Regions from separate parts of the Segeticoccus rhizosphaerae genome, predicted to be linked through region 1. Evidence: riboswitches for the same ligand, from Rfam matches in the RefSeq annotation. Region 1 holds a riboswitch; the other holds the start of a gene.

The links. A riboswitch is a leader RNA that binds a small molecule or an ion and turns the genes downstream of it on or off. The one in region 1 is predicted to bind cobalamin.
Region 2: linked by a shared signal. The riboswitch ahead of FCN22_RS19770 (ribonucleotide-diphosphate reductase subunit beta) and the one ahead of FCN22_RS04020 (SCO2322 family protein) in region 1 are both predicted to bind cobalamin.

What each region holds. Positions count from the first base shown of each region.
Region 1 covers NZ_SWMA01000003.1:249,928-253,334, reverse strand. Annotated here, with positions in the region: gene FCN22_RS04030 (SixA phosphatase family protein) at 1-1, opposite strand, end outside; gene FCN22_RS04025 (cobyric acid synthase) at 55-1,590, opposite strand; cobalamin riboswitch at 1,645-1,776, shown strand; gene FCN22_RS04020 (SCO2322 family protein) at 1,877-2,734, shown strand; gene FCN22_RS04015 (energy-coupling factor transporter transmembrane component T) at 2,747-3,407, shown strand, end outside.
Region 2 covers NZ_SWMA01000048.1:17,993-21,399, forward strand. Annotated here, with positions in the region: gene FCN22_RS19765 (heavy metal translocating P-type ATPase) at 1-781, shown strand, start outside; cobalamin riboswitch at 922-1,063, shown strand; gene FCN22_RS19770 (ribonucleotide-diphosphate reductase subunit beta) at 1,169-2,167, shown strand; gene FCN22_RS19775 (ribonucleoside-diphosphate reductase subunit alpha) at 2,167-3,407, shown strand, end outside.

The sequences.
Region 1 (3,407 bases):
TACCTCGAGCATGCCGCGACCGGGCAGCTTTGTCATGCCTCGGCGGTCGGCTCGTCAGCCCTCCAGGCCGATCAGGCGCGACAGCGCGTCGGTGTCGAGGTGCTCCTCGACCGCGTCGGCGAGCCGGTCGAGCATCGCCTCCCGCCGCTGTGCGAAACCCGGAGCGTCGGCCAGCGGACGCCACCGCAGACCGGCCTGTCGCCCGACGGCCCGGAGGAACGCGCGGCGGAAGGCGTCGTTCTCCAGCGTGCCGTGCCAGGTCGTCCCCCAGACGCTGCCGACCCGCCACCCGTCCAGGAACCGTTCGCGCGAATCCCCCACGGTGTCCGGTACTGCGGCTGACGGGTGGAGCCGCGTTGTCCCGTGGTGGATCTCGTATGCCGTCACGGCCGTCCCGCGCCACTCCCCCCGTGGCGCCCCCAACTTCTTGACCGCTTCGAACCGCACCGTCGTCGGCAGGAGGCCCAGGCCGGGCACGCTTCCGCCCGAAGGTGATTCGACACCGTCTGGATCCTCGATCGTCCGGGCGAGCATCTGGTAGCCGCCGCAGATACCCAGCACCGGACGGCCCTCCGCGGCCCGCCGAGCCAACGCCCGGTCGAGGCCGCGCGACCGGAGCCAGGACAGGTCGGACACCGTGGCGCGCGAGCCCGGCAGGACCACCAGGTCGGCCCGGGCCACCGCGTCGGGGTCCGCCACCACCCGGACGTCGACGCCGGGCTCGGCGGCCAGCGCGTCGACGTCGGTCGTGTTGGAGACCCTCGGGAACCGCACCACGACAACGGTCATCGTCGGGCCGGGCCGTGTCGCGGCGGCAGCCGGCTCGGATGCGCCCTCGGAGTCGGCGCCGGACCACCCCGCCACGGCGAGCGAGTCCTCACCGTCCAGCCACACGTCATACAGGAACGGCAGGACACCGAGCACGGGGCGTGAGGTGCGTTCCTCGAGCATCGACAGACCGGGCCGGAGCAGGTCGAGGTCGCCACGGAACTTGTTCACGATCCATCCGCGGACGTGGGCCCGGTCCGCCGGGTCGAGCAGGCCGAGCGTGCCGTACATCGCGGCCAGGACGCCCCCTCGGTCGATGTCGCCCACGACCACGACGGGCAGGTCGGCCGAACGGGCCAGGCCGAGGTTGACGTAGTCGCCCTCGCGCAGGTTGACCTCGGCCGGGCTGCCGGCCCCCTCGGCGATGACGACGTCGTAGCGGCCCGCCAGGTCGCGGTAGGCCTCGAACGAGCGCTCCGCGAGAACGCGCCGGTTCGTCGCCCACTCCCCCGCCTCGAGCTCGCCGTGGGGCCGGCCCATCAGCACCACGTGCGAGCGCAGGTCGGAGCCCGGCTTCAACAGCACCGGATTCATCGCCGCCTCCGGGGTCGCCCGGGCGGCCACCGCCTGCAGCCACTGGGCCCGACCGATCTCCGAACCGTCCGGGCAGACCATCGAGTTGTTGGACATGTTCTGACTCTTGAAGGGAGCGACACGCACCCCCTCCCGCGCCAGCCACCGGCACAGCCCCGCGGTCACCAGGCTCTTGCCCGCGTCCGAGGTCGTCCCGGCGACCAGCAGTCCTCCGCCGCCACGACCCACGCGTGCCTCCTCCTCGAGACGCCTTTGACACCCCGCCGACCACGTGGGACGGTTCGATCACCGAAAGCCTGTGATCAGGGGAAGCCGGTCGAAGTCCGGCGCTGACCCGCAACCGTAGGCCGTGTCCCGTGGTGTGACCACCCGGGGCCGGCAAGCCGGAGCACCTGCCACTGGCCCTCGGCTCCAACATCAGATCCGTCGTGGAACGCGGACCGGAGTCAGAGATTCGGGCGGGCCCCAGGGTCCCGTCCCGCGCCTCACTCACCGGCCGTGAGGAGGAATGCACATGTCAGTTGCCACCACTGCCGCCCCCGTCCGGAAGGCCCGGGCAGGCCACCCGTTCGTGATCCTGCTCGTCGCAGCCGCGCTCGCGGCGCTGTTCACCATGCTGCTCGCGCCGGCCGGCCCGGCCCACGCCGCGGCCTACCGCTACTGGGGCTACTACCAGCTCAAGGACGGGGCATGGGCCTTCGCCAGCAAGGGGCCCGCCGAGCTCACCCCCAAGGACGGCTCTGTCGACGGCTGGCGCTTCGCCGTCACCGGCGCGAGCAAGGACGTCCGCGACCCGCGGGCGACTCCGAGCTTCGGAGAGATCTGCGGTGACACCGCAGCCGTCGACGGCAAGAAGCGCGTGGGTGTCGTGATCGACTACGGGCGGCCTGCCGACGGTTCGGCCGGCGCCAAGCCTCCTGCCGCCGTGGCCGAGTGCGCGCAGGTCGACGAAGCGGCCCACGGTGACGAGGTGCTGGCTTCGGTCGCCGACGTCCGCGCGCAGAAGGGCCTGGTGTGCGCCATCAACGCCTATCCCGCCCAAGGCTGCGGCGAGGAGGTCAAGGACGTGTCTGCCGCGGCCAAGAAGCCCGACACGCCTGTCCAGCTCACGGTCGCCGGCAAGGCGGCGAGCACACCCGCGCCGTCCACCGACGCCACGTCCACGGCGACGTCGACCGCCGCGTCAACCGCCGGAGCGGTGCCGAGCAGCAGCCCCAGCAGCGACAACGCATCCGTCCAGGCCAGCGCGTCCCAGGACCGGTCCGACGAGGGCTCCGGCACGGGGACCGGCACGTGGGTCGGTGTCGGGGTCGTCATCCTGGCAGTGCTCGCCGTGGGCGCCGTCGCGCTGCGCCGCCGCCAGCAGCCCTGAGGCGACGATCCCGTGCTGTCCGCTGCCGACCGGCCCACCCTCGCGCGACTGCTCCACCCTGTCGCGTGGTGGGTCTGGGCCGTCGGCCTGGCCGCGGCCGCGTCACGCACCACCAACCCGTTCCTGCTGCTGCTGGTCATCGCGGTCGCGGCCTGGACGGTGTTGGAGCGCCGGGAGATCGGCGGTTCGAACGCGTTCGCGGTCTTCCTCGCGATCGGCCTGCTCGCCATCGTGCTGCGGCTGGCCATGGTGGCGGTGCTGGGCGGTGGGGTGACCGGCCGTGTGGTGCTCGTCCGGCTCCCGGAGGTGCCGCTGCCCGACTGGGCCGCCGGCGTGCGGATCGGCGGCCCCGTCACCGCGGAGGGGCTGCTGTCCGCTGCCTACGAGGGCCTGCGGCTCGCCGCGATCCTGGCGTGCCTCGGCGCCGCCAACGCGCTCGCGAGCCCGCGCCGGCTGCTGCGCTACGTGCCCGCCACCCTGTATGACGTGGGCACGGCGGTCGTGGTGGGCCTCACCTACGCGCCGCAGATGGTCGAGGACGCGGGCCGCGTGCGGGCCGCGAGACGCCTTCGAGGACACTCCGGTCGGGGGCTGCGCGAGCTCGCGCACCTCGCCGTGCCGGTGCTCGAGGGAGCCCTCGAACGCTCGCTCGACCTCGCCGCGTCGATGGAGT
Region 2 (3,407 bases), on a different contig from region 1:
CGTTCGCGCAGCAGCCGACTTCGACTACCAACCCGGCCACGGGGTCATCGCCACCGTCGACGGCCACCGCGTGCGGGCAGGCAACACGCGCCTCGTCCCCGAGGCAACCACCCCCACCCAGGACAATGGCGGCGGCAGCGCGGTCCACGTTGCCATCGGTGACCGCTATGCCGGCTCCATCCTGGTGGCCGACACCGTCCGTGCCTCGTCCCGGCAGGCCGTGGCCGACCTACACCGGCTCGGGCTGCAGACGGTGATGATCACCGGCGACACCGCCCAGACCGCACAGGCTGTCGCCCACGAGGTCGGCATCGACGAGGTCCACGCCGAGCTCCTGCCAGCGGACAAGGCCGGCCACGTCCAAGCACTCCGCCAGTCCGGGCGCCGGCTGGCCATGGTCGGCGACGGAGTCAACGACGCCCCCTCCCTCGCGAAGGCGGACGTGGGCATCGCGATGGGAACCGGCACCGACATCGCCCGGGAAACTGCCGACGTCATCCTGATCAGCGCGGATCTGGCCGACCTGACCCAGACCCTGCGGATCGCGCGCCGGGCCAGGCGGATCGTGCTGGCCAACTTCATCGGCACCATCGCCGTCGACCTGGTCGGCATGGCCCTGGCCGCCCTGGGCATCCTCGGGCCCGTCCTGGCCGCCATTGTCCACGTCGGCAGCGAATCCGCCTTCATCCTCAACTCCGCCCGCCTCGTCCCCGGCCGCCAGGCTCCCCGAAGCACCGCCCTTCCAGACCAGGTGCGAGCGTCACCTGGCGCGCAGCGCTGACCAACCGGCACAGCACGAGCCGCACCGGTCACGACCCCTCAGCGCTGAGTGGGCCGGGCGTCAGCGGGGGCGCGACACGGCGGCGAACAATTCTTCGCGACCACTACATCTAGGTAGTTGCATGGGTGTGATTTCCGCATATAGTGGTGCTCGCAGCTGGTTCGGCGACTCAGCCAGAGTCGTCGTCGTAAGAGGGAACCCGGTGAGAATCCGGGACTGCCCCGCAACGGTAAGTGCTCCAGGAGCGCTGAGTCCGACACCTGCCAGTGCTCACCGTCATCGGTGAGGTCCGCGACCTCGAGGGAAGGTCAGAGGATCGATGGAGTCGTCGCTCCTTCCTCCTGTCGTGGATGCGCTCATCGCCCCACTGACGAGAGGACAGAGGGCATGATCGACACCACGGATCTCCCGATCCGAACCGAGAAGTCCGCCTACGTCTTCGACTACACCATGGCCGAAGACCTGGCGAAGAAGCAGCGCAGCATCTTCTGGACCGCTGAGGAGATCCCGGTCGAGAACGACAAGCAGGACTTCTTGGTCAACATGACCCCCGCTGAGCAGGCGGCGGTCAAGACGACCTTGAAGCTGTTCACCATCTACGAGCTGATCCTCGGTGGCGAGGTGTGGGGCGACCGCATTTTCCATGCGTTCCCACGGCCCGAGATCCAGATGATGACCAACGCCTTCTCGTTCGCAGAGTTGAACATGCACGCGCCGTTCTACTCGAAGCTGAACAAGACGCTGATGATCGACACCGAGGAGTTCTACGACTCCTACAAGAACGACCCGGTGCTGGCCGACCGTATCCAGTTCGTGTGGGATGCCATCGGCGAGGAGGACCTGCTGTATGCACTCAGCGTGTTCACGCTGATGGAGAACTGTGTCCTCTACTCCAACTTCGCCTTCCTCAAACACTTCCAGTCCGGTGGCAAGAACCTGGTTCAGAACGTCATCAGCGGCATCAACTTCTCTGCTCGTGACGAGAACCTGCACGCCACCGGCGGCGCCTGGCTCTTCAACACCACCCTTGGCGAGTACGAGGCCACAGTCTCGCGTGACAAGTTCGAGGCCGAGCGCGACGACCTGTTCGCCCGGGTCCGCAAGGTCGCCGAGTGCCTCTACGCCCACGAGGCCCGCATCGTGGAGATGCTCTTCGCGCACGGGCCGATCGCCTGCATCGAGCAGGCCGACCTGGAGGCCTTCGTGAAGTCCCGGGTCAACATGACGCTGGGAAACATGCGGATGGAGCCGTTGTTCGAGATCGAGTCGAACCCCATCGCCGAATGGTTCTACAACGGCATCAACGGCACGCAGTTCCACGACTTCTTCCAGGTCACCGGCAACGAGTACAACCGCACCATCGGAGAGACGGAGTTCGAGTTCTGATGGCTGACAACAACTGGGAGACGCTCTCCTCGGAGCGTAAGGCGCTGCAGGCGCAGGGCACCGTGCCGGGCTTCATGACCACCGCCGGCTATGCCATGTTCAAGGCGAAGTACACAGTCGCCGGGCAGAGCGTCCGCGAGCGGTATGAGACGATCGCCGCGACCGCAGGCAAGCTGGCCGACGGGCTGTATGCCCGGGAGAACGGCAGGTCCTGGACCGAGCTCTTCTTCGAGGCCATCTGGAACGGCTGGCTTTCCCCATCGACCCCGGTCCTGGCCAACCTCGGCACCAACCGCGGTCTGCCGGTCTCGTGCGAGGGCTCCTATGTCGAGGACTCCGTCTGGGGCTTCTACGACACCCTCAAGGAGGCTGCGATCCTGTCCCAAAACGGATTCGGCACCTCGGCCTACCTCGGCGACATCCGCCCCCGCGGCGCGAAGTTCTCCGACAATGGCAGGGCCAACGGCGTCGTCCCGGTCTTCTGCAACTTCGTCGAGATGACCAACCAGATCAGCCAAGGCGCGACCCGCCGAGGCTCCTGGGCGGGCTACCTGCCGGTGGACCATCCCGACTTCTTCGAGCTCGCCGACCTGATCTTCCGCGAGCCGGCCAACAGGAACGTCGGCTGGATCTTCAGCCAGGCCTTCATCGACCGCATGCTCGCCGGCGACAAGGACGCCCTGGAGCGGTACCAGCGCGTCCTGAAGATCCGCGTCGTGCTCGGCAAGGGTTACATCTGGAAGGTCGACACGGTCAACGAGATGCAGACCGAGTCCTACAAGACCAACGGCCTGAAGAACAAGGCGTCGAACCTCTGCTCGGAGATCACGCTGTTCAGTGACGAGGAGCACTCCTACACCTGCGTGCTCTCCTCGCTGAACCTCTCGACATACGACGAATGGAAGGAACAGGACACCGCGTACGTCGCATGCGTCTTCCTCGACGCCGTCGCCGAGGCGTTCCTGCGCAAGGCCCGTACCATCCGCGGACTGGAGCGCGCGGTGCGCTACACCGAGAAGGCCCGCAGCCTCGGTCTCGGGGTCATGGGCTACCACGACTACCTGCAGAAGCAGCGGATCGGGTTCGAGTCCGACAAGGCGGCCGCGCTCAACAAGGACATCTTCGAGCACATCCACGCCCGTGCCGACGCCGCATCGCGATGGATGGGCGAAAAGGCCGGCGTGCCGCCGTGGTGTGTAGGCCGACGCAACTCCCACCTGATGGCGATCGCTCCCACGAT